Regions from separate parts of the Streptomyces sp. NBC_01689 genome, predicted to be linked through region 2. Evidence: riboswitches for the same ligand, from Rfam matches in the RefSeq annotation. Region 2 holds a riboswitch; the other holds the start of a gene.

Region 1 (7,990 bases), 4.3 Mb from region 2:
CTTCGCGCAGGCCCAGGCGCAGGCCCGGGAGGCGGTGGAGGAGGCGGCGGCGCTGGAGCACCCCGCGGTGGAGACGGGGGAGGAGCCCGCCGCCGAGCAGGTGACCGCGGCCGAGCGGCGCTGGCCGGCGGGGCACGACGTGCGCCATGCCGAGTACGGGCACGGGTGGGTGCAGGGCAGCGGGCTGGGACGGGTGACCGTGCGGTTCGAGACACCCGACTCACCACCGGGGCGGGTGCGGACGTTCCGTACGGACGACGGCGCGTTGGAGCCGGCGGATCCGCTGCCGCTGGTGCCGCGAAGACCCGAGGAGGCGCCCGGTGTGTCCGCCGGGGCGCCGGGGAGGACGTGACTCTGTCCGGTGCCGGTTCCTGGGCCGGGCTGGGCCGGGTGGCGGCGTGATGGCTGTCCCCGGGATGCGGGCGCTGTGGGGCGTACGGGGCACGGGCATGACGGGGTGTCCCGGGGCGCGTGGGTGCCCGTGGTGGGCGGGCCGCCGGGCGCCCGGGGTGGCGTACCGGCGCCGTCTCCCGTTCCCCCGGGCGGGTGTCTCAGGTCTCGTCGGTTCCCGCCAGGCGGCCGAAGTCGTGGTCCGGAGGGACGGCCGGGGGCGTCACGTCGAGGCCGTAGTGGTGGTAGAGCTGGAGCTCCTGCTCCGGAGAGAGGTGACGGCCCACGCCGAAGTCGGGGGCGTCCTTGATCAGGGCCCGTTCGAAGGGGACGCGCAGACTGCCCTCGACGAGCTCACTGGGCTCCAGGGGTACGAAGGCGTCCCTGCTGAACAGGCCCGTTCGTATGGCGGCCCACTCCGGTATGCCGGTCGCGTCGTCCAGATAGACCTCGTCGACCGTGCCGATCTTGGCGCCGTTGCGGTCGAGCGCCTTGCGGCCGATCAGGTTGCGCGGATCGATGTCGGTCTGCACGTGCCCTCCAGTCGATTGCAACTCATCCGTAGGCACTACGAAAGAGCACATTCGTGACGGTGGCCACTCGAAAGCCCGTGCGTTCTTCTCGCTGGTACCCTGGCAAACGGCTGCTGACCCCGTGCGGGAGAGTCCTCCAGACACCATCGGAGGCGCCGAAGGAGCAAATCCTCCCCGGAATCTCTCAGGCCCACGTACCGCACGGACGAGGTCACTCTGGAAAGCAGGGCGGGGGCCGAAGGCTTCCGCTCTCACCGACGGTGAAAGCCGGGTCGCAGCGAGCGTGCGGGCCGGTGAAGCTCTCAGGTCGAGATGACAGAGGGGGAGGCCGTCGGGGCACCCACGCCGTGGTGCCCCTCGAAGGTCGTGTGTGACCAGGAGGCCTCCGCAATGACCGCCCATCGCATTCCGCTCTCCGAGCTCGAAGCGGGAATCCCGTTCGAGCAGCGCCACATCGGGCCCGCCCCGGAAGCGCGGGCCAAGATGCTCGCGCAGGTCGGGTACGGCTCGCTGGACGAACTGACGGCCGCCGCCGTGCCGGACGTGATCAAGAACGCCGAGGCGCTCCAGCTGCCGGGCGCGCGCACCGAGGCCGAGGTCCTGGCCGAACTCCGCTCCCTCGCCGACCGCAACCAGGTCCTCGACTCGATGATCGGCCTCGGTTACTACGGCACCTTCACGCCGCCGGTGATCCTGCGCAACGTCATGGAGAACCCGGCCTGGTACACGGCGTACACGCCCTACCAGCCGGAGATCTCGCAGGGCCGCCTGGAGGCGCTGCTGAACTTCCAGACCGTGGTCGCCGAACTGACCGGGCTGCCCACCTCCGGCGCCTCGCTGCTGGACGAGGGCACCGCGGCCGCCGAGGCGATGGCGCTGTCCCGGCGCATGGGCAAGAACAAGAAGGGCCTCTTCCTGATCGACGCGGACGCCCTTCCGCAGACCGTCGCCGTCATCGAGACCCGCGCCGAGCCCACCGGTGTCGAGGTCGTCGTCGCCGACCTGAGCGAGGGCATCCCGGCCGCGATCGCCGAGCGCGAGATCAACGGCGTGCTCGTCCAGTACCCCGGCGCCTCCGGTGCCGTACGCGACCTCAAGCCCGTCATCGAGCAGGCGCACGAGCTCGGCGCGGTCGTCACCGTCGCCGCCGACCTGCTCGCGCTGACCCTGCTCACCTCGCCCGGGGAGCTCGGCGCCGACATCGCGGTCGGCACGACCCAGCGGTTCGGCGTCCCGATGGGCTTCGGCGGCCCGCACGCCGGATACATGGCGGTGCGCGAGAAGTTCGCGCGCAGCCTGCCCGGCCGGCTGGTGGGTGTCTCCGTCGACGCGGACGGACACAAGGCGTACCGGCTCGCCCTGCAGACGCGCGAGCAGCACATCCGCCGTGAGAAGGCGACCAGCAACATCTGCACCGCGCAGGTGCTGCTCGCCGTGATGGCCGGCATGTACGCCGTCTACCACGGGCCGGACGGGCTCCGGACGATCGCTCGGCGCACCCACCGCTATGCCACCCTCCTCGCCGAGGGGCTGACGGCCGGCGGCGTCGAGGTCGTGCACGGCTCGTACTTCGACACGCTGACCGTCCGAGTGCCGGGGCGGGCCGCCGACATCGTGGCGGGCGCCCGTGAGCGGGGCGTCAACCTCCACCTGGTCGACGCCGACCAGGTGTCGATCGCCTGTGACGAGACCACCGCGCGGCGGCAACTGGCCGCGGTGTGGGCCGCGTTCGGCGTCGAGGGCGACATCGAGGCGCTGGACGCGAGCACCGGGGACACGCTCCCCGCGGCACTGCTGCGCGGCGACGACTACCTCACCCACCCGGTCTTCCACCAGTACCGCTCCGAGACGGCGATGCTGCGCTACCTGCGCCGCCTCTCGGACCGCGACTACGCGCTGGACCGGGGCATGATCCCGCTGGGCTCCTGCACCATGAAGCTCAACGCGACCACCGAGATGGAGCCGGTCACCTGGCCCGAGTTCGGTCAGCTGCACCCGTTCGTCCCCGCCGAGCAGGCGGGCGGCTACCTCACGCTCATCGAGGAGCTGGAGGAGCGGCTCGCCGAGGTCACGGGGTACGACAAGGTGTCGCTGCAGCCCAACGCCGGTTCGCAGGGCGAGCTGGCCGGTCTGCTGGCCGTCCGCGGCTACCACCGGGCCAACGGCGACGAGCAGCGCACGGTCTGCCTGATCCCGTCCTCGGCGCACGGCACGAACGCCGCGAGCGCCGTGATGGCCGGCATGAAGGTCGTCGTCGTGAAGACCGCCGAGGACGGCGAGGTCGACATCACGGACCTGCGGGCCAAGATCGAGCAGCACCGCGACGAGCTGGCCGTGCTGATGATCACGTACCCCTCGACGCACGGTGTGTTCGAGGAGCACGTCGCCGACATCTGTGCCCAGGTGCACGAGGCCGGCGGCCAGGTGTACGTCGACGGCGCCAACCTCAACGCGCTGGTGGGCCTCGCCAAGCCGGGCCACTTCGGCGGCGACGTCTCGCACCTCAACCTGCACAAGACGTTCTGCATCCCGCACGGCGGCGGCGGTCCGGGCGTCGGCCCGGTCGGCGTGCGCGCGCACCTGGCGCCGTACCTGCCGAACCACCCCCTGCAGCCCGCTGCGGGTCCCGAGACCGGTGTCGGCCCGATCTCGGCCGCGCCCTGGGGTTCCGCGGGCATCCTGCCCATCTCGTGGGCGTACGTCCGGCTCATGGGCGGCGAGGGCCTCAAGCGGGCCACGCAGGTCGCCGTACTGTCGGCGAACTACATCGCGAAGCGTCTGGAGCCGCACTTCCCGGTGCTGTACACCGGCCCCGGCGGGCTCGTCGCCCACGAGTGCATCATCGACCTGCGTCCGCTGACGAAGGCGACCGGCGTGAGTGTCGACGACGTCGCCAAGCGGCTCATCGACTACGGCTTCCACGCGCCGACCATGTCCTTCCCGGTCGCGGGCACGCTGATGATCGAGCCGACCGAGTCCGAGGACCTGATCGAGCTCGACCGTTTCTGCGACGCGATGATCGCCATCCGCGCGGAGATCGAGAAGGTCGGGTCGGGCGACTGGACGGTGGACGACAATCCGCTGCGCAACGCGCCGCACACCGCCGCCGCCCTCGGTGGCGAGTGGCAGCACGCGTACACGCGCGAGGAGGCCGTCTTCCCGGCCGGAGTCGCGGCCGCGGACAAGTACTGGCCGCCGGTGCGCCGGATCGACCAGGCCTACGGCGACCGGAACCTGGTCTGCTCCTGCCCGCCGCTGGACGCCTACGAGGACTAGTAGGTCCTTTCTTCCGGAACGGGCCGGCTCGGGTCGACGGCGCCTTTGCGGCCGGCCCGGGCGGGCTCGGTGTGCGGCCGCGGTACGTGCGGGACCGGCGGGGGCCCGCCCCGGCGAACGAGCCGGGGCGGGCCCCCGCGTGGTACACGGCCGGCGGGCTTCGCGGACACCGTCAGTGGGCGGCCAGCCAGGGCATCGGGTCCGTGTACGTGCCGTCGACGAGCACCTCGAAGTGCAGGTGGGGGCCGGTCGACAGGCCCGTCGAGCCGACGAACCCGACCGCGGCCCCGGTCTGCACGCTCTGGCCCGCCGTGACCAGCAGGGACGACATGTGGCTGTAGGTGGTCTCCAGCCGTCTCCCGCCGAGCGTGCCGTGATCGATCACGACGCGGTTCCCGTACGCCTTGGTCATGCCGGCGAACACCACCCGCCCCTGGCGAGCGGCGGACACCGGAGCCGCGCGCGAGGCGGCGAAGTCCACGCCGGTGTGCAGCTTGGTGACGCCCGTGAGGGGGTGTTCGCGGGTCCCGAAGGGGGAGCTGACCACCAGGGTGGTCACCGGTGGGGCCAGGATCCCGCTCGCTCCGCCGCCGGGGTCCGCCTTCTTCTCGCGGTCGAAGGCCCGGTATCGCGCGGACAGTTTCCCGACCTCCGCGAGATACGTCCGTGCCGCGGCCGGCACGCGGCCCGCACGCGTCACGGAGTCCGCACCGACCGTGTACGCGGCCAGGGTGAGGTCGAGAAGCTCCCCCGACACGGTTCCCCTGGTTCTGAGCCGGGTGACGTCCTCGGCGAGGGCGCAGTCCTGCCGGGCGAGCGCCATGATGGCGTCCACCGGGTCGCGGGGTGACGACCTCCCGTTGCCGTCGGCGTCCTTGCCCCAGGTCCGCCACTGGCTCTCGGTGAATCCGGCGATCCCCACGGAGCCGGAGAGCGTGGCGGGGTCGGTGTTCCAGCCGGACGTCCGGTCGATCTGGGCGGCGAGGACGGACGGTTTCAGGAGGGTGCAGGTCCTGGCCGCCTCCCGTAGCCACGGGACGTAGGACGCGTCGACCCGGTCCGTCGAGGGGGCGCCCGCGGCCGTCGTGTGCGGGTCCGACTCCTCCGGCCAGGCCGAGGAGAGGCGGCCCGTCGCTGCCATGAACCCCGCGAAACCCAGGACGACGGTCAGCCCGGGCAGCGCCAGCAGGGTGAACGGACCGGGGCGGCGACGGCGGCGGGTGGGCTCGGGCCGGTCGTCCGACGGCGCACTGTCCGTCGGCGCTCTGTTCGTCGGCGTTCCGTCCGACGGTGCTCTGTCCGTCGGCTCGGCGTCGGCGGGCGGTCCGGGCTTCCGTGTCCCGTCCGGTGGCGGGTCGTTCGCCGGTCCCTCGTGACTCCCCGGTGCCTTTGGGGGCTCGCGGTCATCGGGCGCCGGGCGGTGCTGCCCGCGATCGGGGGAGTGCAGGAGTCCCATGACTGCCTTGCTCGCTTCGGGGGAGGTCCGTAGACGTGAACCGGAAGTCCGCGCGGCGGCCGGGTTCGGCGACGGATTCCCGGACGCCCGGAGGCTCACGAAGGGACGCTAGCGCTTCGGCCCCGGGACTTCAGGAGGTGGAGGGGCAGACGGGAATGTCCGATCGGGCAGACCCTGGGAGGCAGGAAGGCAGGCTGTGTCGCCGCTCGGTGCGTGGGGTCGGGGGTGCCGGAGCCGGAGCCGGAGCGGAGTGCTGGGCGGGGGCGGGGGAGTGAACGGGGTCGGCGGGGGCGGACGGTCCTCGTCGGGTCACCCGGAGTGATCACGTCCGGACATGCGTCGGGGCCGGTGCGGAGAGTGCGTCTCCGGCCGGCCCCTCGTTCTGTCCGGGCTGTCGCCCGTCGTGTGTGCGGCTCAGGCCGCCGTCATCACGTGCTCGCTGCCCAGGGGGCGGTGCGGCGCGATGATCTGGCCGTCAGGCAGGAGCTCACCGGTGTCCTCGAAGAGCAGAACGCCGTTGCACAGCAGGCTCCATCCCTGCTCCGGGTGGTGCGCCACGAGACGCGCGGACTCCCGGTCGGCTGATTCGGCTGACGGACAGGGTGGCTGGTGCTGGCACATGGATGGGATCTTTCGCTGGGATGAGAGGTGTGTGCTGGTCGTCGTGTCTGTTGCGCGGCTCGAACTGCTCATGGCCGCCCCCCGTGGTGTGTGTTTGGAACCCAGTGTTGCCCTACGGGCGTCAATCCGCAGGGATTTGGCAGCAGCGCTCCTCACAGGTTGGAGACGCGTCACTCGCGCGGACGGTTCATCGCGACCGCACGGTCCCTTCGGGGGGTTCGCGGTGGTCGGATGGGGCTAGTCCGGCACGGTCAGAGCGGTGTTCTGCCTCGTACGAGCGGGAAGGGGCCCGAACGAGCGGGCCGGTTCGGAGCCGGTCGGGAGGCGGCGGTCGGGAGTCGGTCGGGAGTCGGCCGGGGGTCGGTCGGGAGTCGGCCGGGGGTCGGTCCGGAACCGTGCGGAGGCCGGTCCCGGGTCGGTTCGGGAGTGTCCCGGCGGCCTCGCCGCGGGGCGCGAGGACGTGCCCCGCGGCCGGCGGAACGGCGGCGGGGCACGTGGACGGACCCGGGTGGCTACGCGGGGGAACTCAGCAGTGGCGCGGCGGTCAGGCGATGGGTGAGGAGCGGCAGGAACTCGGCGACGCGGTGTGGCCGGTGGGAGGCGATGCCGGGCGGCGCGGGCGCCAGGGGCACCAGGAGGTCGGACGGGGCCGGATGGCCGGTGGCGCCGTCGGCCGCGCAGTCTCCGTGCAGCCACAGGGTGAGCATGTACAGCTCCGGCACGGAGAGGAGACGTGCCTGGAACGACTGCTTCATGTTCTCGGCCTGCCGCAGGGCGCGCTCGGTGGCGGTGATGTAGGGGCCTTCGAAGAAGTGTGAGAAGGCCCAGCCGTCCGGGGTGAGCATGGTGTCGGCGGCGGCCACCGACCGCTCGCCGCTGCGGATCAGGAAGCGCCAGGCGACGAGTCGCGTGGCGGACGCGCCCGCCGGATCGCTCCGGTCCAGGACGTGTACGGGCAGGGGGAGCTCCGGGGTGACCGGTCCCTCGGCCATCCGCAGGGACGGGGTGCGTGCCTCGCGGACCGCGGTGGGGGAACCGAGTGCCGTGAGAACGGTGCGCAGGGCCGGCGGGGGAGCCGGTGGTACGTGCAGCGGCATGGTGGGTCGCCTCTCATTCGACAGGCACAGTGGCGCGAGGGGGCGGGGGCGGACGGCGCTGTCAGCTCTCGGGGTCGGAGGGGCGAGGGTCTGGATCTGCCGACGGGGGTGTCGCCTGCCGCGTGTCACCTCGACGGCAGGACCTGGGACCGCGAGCGCCGACTCTCTGCCTCGTTTGCGGAGTTTATACGACGGGTGTTCAGACGGTGTTTCGTCTAGTCGCTCCGAATATGAAGGGCAAGGCGGTATTCGGTCGGCGAAAGGGGAGGTTCATCCCGGTTCTGCGGCGGTGTGCGACGATGACCTCGGAATACTTCGCGTGAGCGGTCGGCCGATTCTCGTCGGCGTTTTTCACGAGATCGTGTCAGGCTGAAAAGAGGCAGTGGTCCATGCCTGGTGAATGTGCCGCTGGACAGCTGCTGACAGCGTAGCGGCCGACGGCGCCCCCCGAGGGCGTTATCGATCGGCTCGCCTGGGCATCATCCACCGGGACGGCGGGGGCCCGAGGATCGGCCCGCCCTTCGAGGAGGGACACTCCGATGGGAGAGAAGGTCGTGGCAGGGTCGTTCGACCTGTCCGATCGCCAGCGCTACCGCGGCAAGCTCCGGGAGTGTCTG
Region 2 (7,990 bases):
CACCGGGTTCGGGTGCAGCCCCGCGGCCACCAGGCCGGCGAAGTGCGCCATGTCGACCATGAGGTACGCGCCGACCTCGTCGGCGATGCGGCGGAACTCGGCGAAGTCCAGCTGCCGCGGGTAGGCGGACCAGCCGGCCACGATCAGCTTCGGCCGGGACTCCTTGGCGAGGCGCTCGACCTCGGCCATGTCGACCTGACCCGACTCCTCGTCCACGTGGTACGCGACCACGTCGTAGAGCTTGCCGGAGAAGTTGATCTTCATGCCGTGGGTCAGGTGCCCGCCGTGCGCGAGGTTCAGGCCCATGATCGTGTCGCCCGGCTTGAGCAGCGCGAACATCGCGGCCGCGTTGGCCTGGGCGCCCGAGTGCGGCTGCACGTTCGCGTGCTCGGCGCCGAACAGCGCCTTGACCCGGTCGATGGCGATCTGCTCGACGACGTCCACGTGCTCGCAGCCGCCGTAGTAACGGCGGCCCGGGTAGCCCTCGGCGTACTTGTTGGTCAGGACCGAGCCCTGGGCCTCCATGACCGCGACCGGAGCGAAGTTCTCCGAGGCGATCATCTCCAGCGTGGACTGCTGGCGGTGCAGCTCGGCGTCGAGGGCGGCCGCGACGTCCGGGTCCAGCTCGTGCAGGGGCGTGTTCAGAAGCGACATGCGGTGGCTCCTCAGCCGGCGGTGAAGGCGGTGTACTCGTCGGCGGACATCAGGTCGTCCGGCTCGTCCGTGACGCGTACCTTGAACAGCCAGCCGCCCTCGAAGGGCGCGGAGTTGACCAGCGACGGGTCGTCCACGACGTCCTGGTTGGCCTCCACGATCTCGCCGGTGACCGGCGCGTACAGGTCGCTGACCGACTTGGTCGACTCCAGCTCGCCGCAGGACTCGCCCGCGGTCACCGTGTCACCGACCTCCGGAAGCTGGGCGTAGACGACATCGCCGAGCGCGTTGGCCGCGAACTCGGTGATGCCGACCGTCGAGACGCCGTCCTCGGCGGCCGACAGCCATTCGTGCTCCTTGCTGTAGCGCAGCTGCTGGGGGTTGCTCATGGCCTGAATTCTCCTGTACGCGGGGGAGTGCTGATGAACGGGTACGGACGGGGTGCGGGGTGTCCCGGGACGAGGGACGGCCAAGGGACAGGGGACAGGCCGCGACGGGGTACGTCACGCCGACGCGCCCGGACCCCGGCGGACCTACTTCTGACGCTTGTAGAACGGCAGGGCCACGACCTCGTACGGTTCGTGGCTGCCCCGGATGTCCACGCCGACACCGGACGTGCCCGGTGCGGCGTGCGCGGCGTCGACGTAGGCCATGGCGATCGGCCGGCCCAGCGTCGGGGAGGGAGCGCCGGACGTGACCTCGCCGACGGCCACGCCGTCCGCGACGACGGCGAACCCGGCGCGCGGGACCCGGCGGCCCTCGGCGACGAGCCCGACGAGCACCCGCGGGGGGTTCGCGGCGGCGCGTGCGGCGGCGGCCTCCAGGGCCTCACGGCCCACGAAGTCGCCCTCCTTCTCGAACTTGACGACCCGTCCGAGCCCCGCGTCGAAGGGGGTGAGCGAGGTGGTCAGCTCGTGCCCGTACAGCGGCATGCCCGCCTCCAGGCGCAGCGTGTCGCGGCAGGACAGACCGCACGGAACCAGCCCGGCGGGCGCGCCCGCCTCGGTCAGCGCCTGCCACAGCTTCTCGGCGTCGGACGGCGCCACGAAGAGCTCGAAGCCGTCCTCGCCCGTGTAGCCGGTGCGCGCGATCAGCGCCGGGACGCCCGCGACCGTCCCCGGCAGGCCCGCGTAGTACTTCAGGCCGTCCAGGTCGGCGTCGGTGAGCGACTTGAGGATGCCGGGGGACACGGGACCCTGGATCGCGAGCAGCGCGTAGGCGTCCCGGTCGTCGCGGACCTCGGCGTCGAATCCGGCGGCGCGCTCGGCCAGCGCGTCGAGGACGACCTGCGCGTTGGAGGCGTTGGCGACGACCATGTACTCGGTCTCGGCCAGCCGGTAGACGATCAGGTCGTCGAGGATGCCGCCGTCCGCCCGGCAGATCATGGTGTAGCGGGCGCGGCCCACGCCGACCGAGGCGATGTTGCCGACCAGCGCGTGGTTCAGCAGCGCGGCCGCCTGCGGGCCGGTGACCGTGATCTCGCCCATGTGCGAGAGGTCGAAGAGACCGGCCCGGGTACGGACGGCGACGTGCTCGTCGCGTTCCGAGCCGTACCGCAGGGGCATGTCCCAGCCCGCGAAGTCGGTCATCGTCGCGCCCAGCGAGCGATGCAGGGCATCGAGCGCGGTACGACGGGGTGCGTTACTGCTCATCGGTAGGGCTCCCAAGGCATGACGGCGAGGTCGTTCCTCCCCATCTGTCATCGGAACCTGAGAGGTTCATCACGACCCCGCGAACGGAGGTCACGACTTGCACCTTGGGTGGAGCCACCGGTCAGCGGCCCGCTTTTCAGATGTGCCTCGCCCGCGCGGTAACGGGGCCTGAGAGATTCAAGGGAGGGACTTGCTCCTTCGGCGTCCCGGCGGAACGTGCGTCACACGGAGGTGTGCACGTCACCGGGAACTCTCCCGCGCGGATTCAAGCGGCCGGTATGCAGTTGGCGGGCACATCATTGCACGCGCCGTCCGATGACGGCAGTCCGGATCTGTGACCGGCCTGTGGCAGTCCGAACACGGAAAACGGAACCACCGCGCATTACCTTCTCTTTACACTCGACGGGGATGGGACTCCACACCCAAGGGGAGGACGATCACGGTGAACAGGACCAGGGCGTACGCGGCGACCTCGGCGCTCGCGCTGCCGCGCCGGCCGGGAACCGCGGCGCGGGAGGCGTGCGGCGCGCTTCCGGCGGCCGTCGTGCGCGACCTCAGGGAGCGGGCCGGACACAGCCCGCACGGCCTGTACTTCGGCACGGCGGACCTGGTGGTGGTCACCGGACTGCCGGGCAGCGGCAAATCCACCCTGATGCGCCGCGCGGTCGCGGGCCGGCGCGTGGACTCCCAGGACACCCGCGACCGCTGGGAAGCCCGGCTGGCCCGCCGCCTCCCGTACGCGGTCTACCGCCCCCTCGTCCGTCTCGCGCACTACGCGGGCCTGCGCCGCACGCTGCGCTCCGGCACCGGCGTGGTCGTGCACGACTGCGGCACACAGGCCTGGGTGCGCCGCTGGCTCGCCAGGGAGGCCCGCCGTCGCGGCGGCACCCTGCACCTGCTGCTCCTCGACGTCACGCCCGGCACGGCGCTGGAGGGCCAGCGCGAGCGCGGCCGGGGCGTCTCGCGGTACGCGTTCGCGCGTCACCGGGGCGCGCTGAGCCGGCTCCTGCGCTCGGTCGAGCGGGGCGAACTGCCGGAAGGCTGCGGCTCGGCGGTGCTCCTCGACCGCACGGCTGCGAACGTGCTGCGCCGGATCGACTTCGGCGGCTGAGGGCCCGGCGGTGAGGGGGCGCGGCAGGCCGCGGACGCGTCGCGCCGGGGCGGCTCGTACGGGCGCGCGGGCCACCCCGGCGCAAGGGCGTACCGAAGCTCGTGCAGGAGAACGGGACATCGTCGTACGAGAGGGTCGTAGGCGCCCACTAACCTTTCCAGCCGGAACACCACAGCGGAACAGCGCACCAGCACACCAGGACACCGGAACACCGGAACACCGGATCAGCGGTTCACAGCAGGCGGTAGACAGATGGACTTCCCCGACTTCCCGGCACCAGCACACCCGCACCCCCACCCGCACGGCGGCTGGCCGGGCAACGAACTCGAGGAGGTGCTCTCCGCCTCCCTCGGGGTGCCCTCGGCGGGCGGCCGCATCGTCGAGGTCCTCGGCCGCAGCTTCGTCTGGGTGCCGCTGCCCAACGGCGGCGGTCCGCACGCCGGCCCCCTCGACCTGCCCACGCTGGAGATCGAGGGCCAGGCCTACGTGCCGGTCTTCAGCTCCGAGGAGCAGTTCCGCCAGGTCGTCGGCAGCCATCTGTCGTTCACCATCGCGCCCGCCGTCGAGTTCGCCCGCGGGCTCCCCCCGCAGGTCGGCGTCGCGATCAACCCGGGCGGCGTGGTGGGGGTCCCGCTGCCGCCCCTGGCGGTGGCCGAACTGTGCCGCGCCGGGCGCACCGCGCTGGACGGCCCGGCGAGCGGCGGCCGGGTGAAACTCTTCGAACCCGACTGGCAGGACGACCCGGTGGACTTCCTCGCCGCGGCCTCGGCGGAGTTCGCCGCGACCGGCGTGGTGCTGACCGCGCGCCGCTGTCTGGCCAGCATCGAGGGCGACGACCCGCTGATGTTCATCGGGGTCGAGGTGGTCGGCTGGGAGGGCGACGCGCAGACGCCGCCGCTGGAGGCGCTCGGCCGCGCCCTCGGCCGGGTGCCGGTGGACCGGCCGGTGAACATGGTGTTCCTCGACGTCGCGCAGGACCCGGTGGGGGAGTGGATGCGCGCGAACGTGCGCCCGTTCTACCAACAGGGCTACTGACGCGGCGGAGACCTCCCGTGCCGTGCGTCAAGTCGCTGTCAGGATCGCCGCTTAAGCTGGTTTCATGGCTCGGTCGGGGTGTGGACGCGGTGTCGACGGACCCCGGCCACCGGTGTCGGTGGCGTAATGAGTGAGTTCATCGTGATTTCTTCGCGAAGGGGCGATTGAGGGTGAGTGCGTCGGGCACGGCCGCGGCCGGGCAGGTCGAGCACATGCTGCGCCAGGTGACGCCCGGGCGTTTCGACGCCTACGAGGCGCTCCTTCGCGCGCTCGCGACCCCGTCGTCCGGCCAGGTGTGGATGCTCCTCTGGCACGGCCAGGGCGGCTCCCCCGACGCCCAGTACGGGAACATGGAGGTGGGCGGCTTCGGTTACGCGCCGTGCGTCACCTCCGCCCAGGAGCTCTCGGCCAGCGGCTGGAACAGGTCGTACGAGGTCGTCGACGGTCTCGACGTGGCCCGCACCCTCTACCCCGACCACTTCGGCCTGTGGCTCAATCCGCACGCCCCGGGCGGCGGGGTCGGCATCCCCTGGCTGGATCTGCGCCGAATCGCCGCCGGCCTGGAGCGACAGCCCGCGGGCCCGCTCAGACTCTCCGAACCCGGCATCGAGATCCCGCAGTTCTACGCCCTGCTCACGCAGAACGCGCATCGCACGCCCGCCGTCCGGTCGTTGCGGCGGACCTGGGTGCAGCCCGCGTTCGGGGCGCCTTATCTGGCCATCGGGCTCGACGTCTACGACACCTCGCCGGCCGCGGTCGACTCGGTGCGGGCGATGATGCAGCAGTCGATCGGCGCGGTCCCGGACGGGCTGCCCGTGTCGACCGTCGCGATGTCCGACGAGTACGACCCGGTGGCGATGTGGCTGCGCGCCAACGCGCGCCCGTTCTACGACCGCGAGGCCCACGCGGGCCAGGCGCAGGCGCCGGTGGCCGGCGGCTACGGGTACCCGCCGGCGCGGGGTGCCTACTGAGGACGTCTTCGGACGGACAGTGAAGGACTGTCACGGGTTCTTCACCGGAGATTCGGCATGTCTTCGCGCGTAGATGGCAAGGGATCGTCCGGTTAGCGCCCGTATTCGCCGGGACCGCACCAACTGCCCCGTGTCCGACACCCGTTACCCACCGTCCGGATAACGGAACACCTCGAATGGCATCACGTTTAGGCATCCATTCACCGTCAGGTCTGGCTACAGATCGCCGACGCGTTGAAGACTCCCGCTCCAGGGGGTTTAGCCCCTGTGTACGACGGACTGATCACGCCGCTACGAGCGGCACGTGTGGGCCGGCTACCGCCGGTTGAGAGGGGTCCCTGCCAGATGACGGCACCATTGCACGAGCCGACCGCGGAGGCGGCCCCGAGTGCGACCGAGGAAGCGGCGGCTGCCACCGCCGGCGAGAAGGTCGTGCAGGGACGTTCCCTGGGCCGGATCGCCTGGGAACGCCTGAAGAGGGACAAGCTCGCCCTGACCGGCGGCATCGTCGTGCTCGTCCTCATCGTGGTCGCCCTGCTCGCGCCAGTGATCACCCACTTGCTCGGCCAGGACCCGGACACCTTCAACGAGAAGCTGATCGACCCTCTGTTCGGCACTCCCACCGGGTCGTTGGGAGGTATCAGCGGTGACCACCTGCTGGGCGTCGAGCCCGTCAACGGCCGCGACATCCTCGCCCGCATCCTCTACGGTGCCCGCGTCTCGCTCCTCGTGGGCTTCCTCTCCGCGGTCGTCGCCGTCGTCCTCGGCACCGTCCTCGGCATCCTCGCGGGCTTCTTCGGCGGCTGGGTCGACTCGCTCATCAGCCGCGTGATGGACGGCCTCCTGGCCTTCCCGCAGCTGCTGTTCACGATCGCCCTCGTCTCGGTGATGCCGAACAACATGCTGGGCCTGTCGGGCTCCAACGTGCGTGTGTTCGTGATGATCCTGGTCATCGGGTTCTTCGGCTGGCCCTACATCGGACGCGTGGTGCGCGGCCAGACGCTCTCGATGCGCGAGCGCGAGTACGTCGAGGCCGCCCGATCGCTGGGCGCCGGGCGCTTCTACATCCTGTTCAAGGAACTGCTGCCCAACCTGGTCGCACCGATCATCGTCTACACCACGATGATGATCCCCACGAACATCCTGACCGAGGCGGCACTCAGCTTCCTGGGCGTGGGCGTCAAGCCGCCCACCTCGTCCTGGGGACAGATGCTGTCCAGCGCGATCGACTACTACGAGTCCGACCCCATGTACATGGTGGTCCCCGGTGTGGCGATCTTCATCACCGTCCTTGCCTTCAACCTCTTCGGCGACGGCGTGCGTGACGCGCTGGACCCGAAGGCTTCCCGCTGAGCCGCCACACCCCAAGCGTCCCGTGGCACTGACACGGGGTCTCTCATCAAATCCGGAGGATCCGAGATCGTGACTACCCAACGCACCTCAGGGCGGCGTAAGCAGGCCTTTGCCGCCGCTGCTGCGGTCGCCGCACTGCTGACCACGGCGGCGTGCGGCGGCAGTGGCAGCGACGACAACGGTGGTTCGAAGGCCGGCGCCGCCGGCTTCGACGCCGCGAACAACAAGGTCGCCCAGGCTTCCCTGGCCAAGAAGGGCGGCACGCTGCGCTTCGGCGGTGCCCAGGACGCGGACTCGTGGGACACCACGCGCGGCTACTACGGCTTCATGTGGAACTTCGCGCGCTACTACAGCCGTCAGCTGGTCACGGGCAAGACGGAGCCGGGCAAGGCCGGCGCCGAGCTGACCCCGGACCTCGCCACCGGTCTCGCGAAGGTCACGGACGACGGCAAGACCTACACGTACACCCTGCGTGACGGCGTCACGTGGGAGGACGGCAAGCCGATCACGTCCAAGGACGTCAAGTACGGCATCGAGCGCGTCTGGGCGCAGGACGTCCTCTCCGGCGGCCCGACGTACCTGAAGGACTTCCTGGACCCGAAGGGCGAGTACAAGGGCCCCTACAAGGACAAGTCCGCGGACAAGCTCGGTCTGAAGGCGATCACCACGCCGGACGACAAGACGGTCGTCTTCCACCTGCCGAAGGCCAACTCGGACTTCGAGGAGGTGCTGGGTCTGGTCTCGGCCTCCCCGGTCCGCCAGGACATGGACACCAAGTCCAAGTACGGCCTGAAGCCGTTCTCCTCCGGCCCGTACAAGTTCGCGTCCTACAGCCCCGGCAAGAGCCTGACGCTGGAGCGCAACGCCCAGTGGAAGCAGTCCTCGGACCCGATCCGCAAGGCGTACCCGGACAAGATCACCGTTCAGTTCTTCTCGGACGCCAACCAGCTCGACCAGCGTCTGCTCAACGGTGACCTGGACCTGGACATCAACCAGACCGGCATGTCGCCGCAGGGCCGCACCACCGCCCTGAAGCAGCACAAGGCCAACCTGGACAACCCGGTCTCCGGCTACATCCGTTACGCGACCTTCCCGCAGAGCGTGAAGCCGTTCGACAACGCCGACTGCCGCAAGGCCGTCATCCTCGGCGCGGACCACGTCTCGCTGCAGACCGCCCGTGGTGGCCCGGTCGCCGGTGGTGACATCGGCACCAA

The links. A riboswitch is a leader RNA that binds a small molecule or an ion and turns the genes downstream of it on or off. The one in region 2 is predicted to bind glycine.
Region 1: it holds a riboswitch for glycine, as region 2 does, so the genes downstream of both, gcvP (aminomethyl-transferring glycine dehydrogenase) here and gcvT (glycine cleavage system aminomethyltransferase GcvT) in region 2, are expected to answer to the same signal.

The regions. Positions count from the first base shown of each region.
Region 1 covers NZ_CP109592.1:7,886,291-7,894,280, forward strand. The annotation lists gene OG776_RS33785 (DNA polymerase IV) at 1-352, shown strand, start outside; gene OG776_RS33790 (PRC-barrel domain-containing protein) at 552-923, opposite strand; glycine riboswitch at 1,038-1,133, shown strand; gene gcvP (aminomethyl-transferring glycine dehydrogenase) at 1,314-4,199, shown strand; gene OG776_RS33800 (M23 family metallopeptidase) at 4,372-5,655, opposite strand; gene OG776_RS33805 (DUF5999 family protein) at 6,070-6,276, opposite strand; gene OG776_RS33810 (hypothetical protein) at 6,789-7,373, opposite strand; gene OG776_RS33815 (glutamate--cysteine ligase) at 7,913-7,990, shown strand, end outside.
Region 2 covers NZ_CP109592.1:3,603,908-3,611,897, reverse strand. The annotation lists gene glyA (serine hydroxymethyltransferase) at 1-654, opposite strand, end outside; gene gcvH (glycine cleavage system protein GcvH) at 666-1,043, opposite strand; gene gcvT (glycine cleavage system aminomethyltransferase GcvT) at 1,188-2,306, opposite strand; glycine riboswitch at 2,341-2,452, opposite strand; glycine riboswitch at 2,453-2,574, opposite strand; gene OG776_RS15120 (AAA family ATPase) at 2,749-3,417, shown strand; gene OG776_RS15115 (enhanced serine sensitivity protein SseB) at 3,670-4,452, shown strand; gene OG776_RS15110 (enhanced serine sensitivity protein SseB C-terminal domain-containing protein) at 4,623-5,423, shown strand; gene OG776_RS15105 (ABC transporter permease) at 5,769-6,776, shown strand; gene OG776_RS15100 (ABC transporter substrate-binding protein) at 6,846-7,990, shown strand, end outside.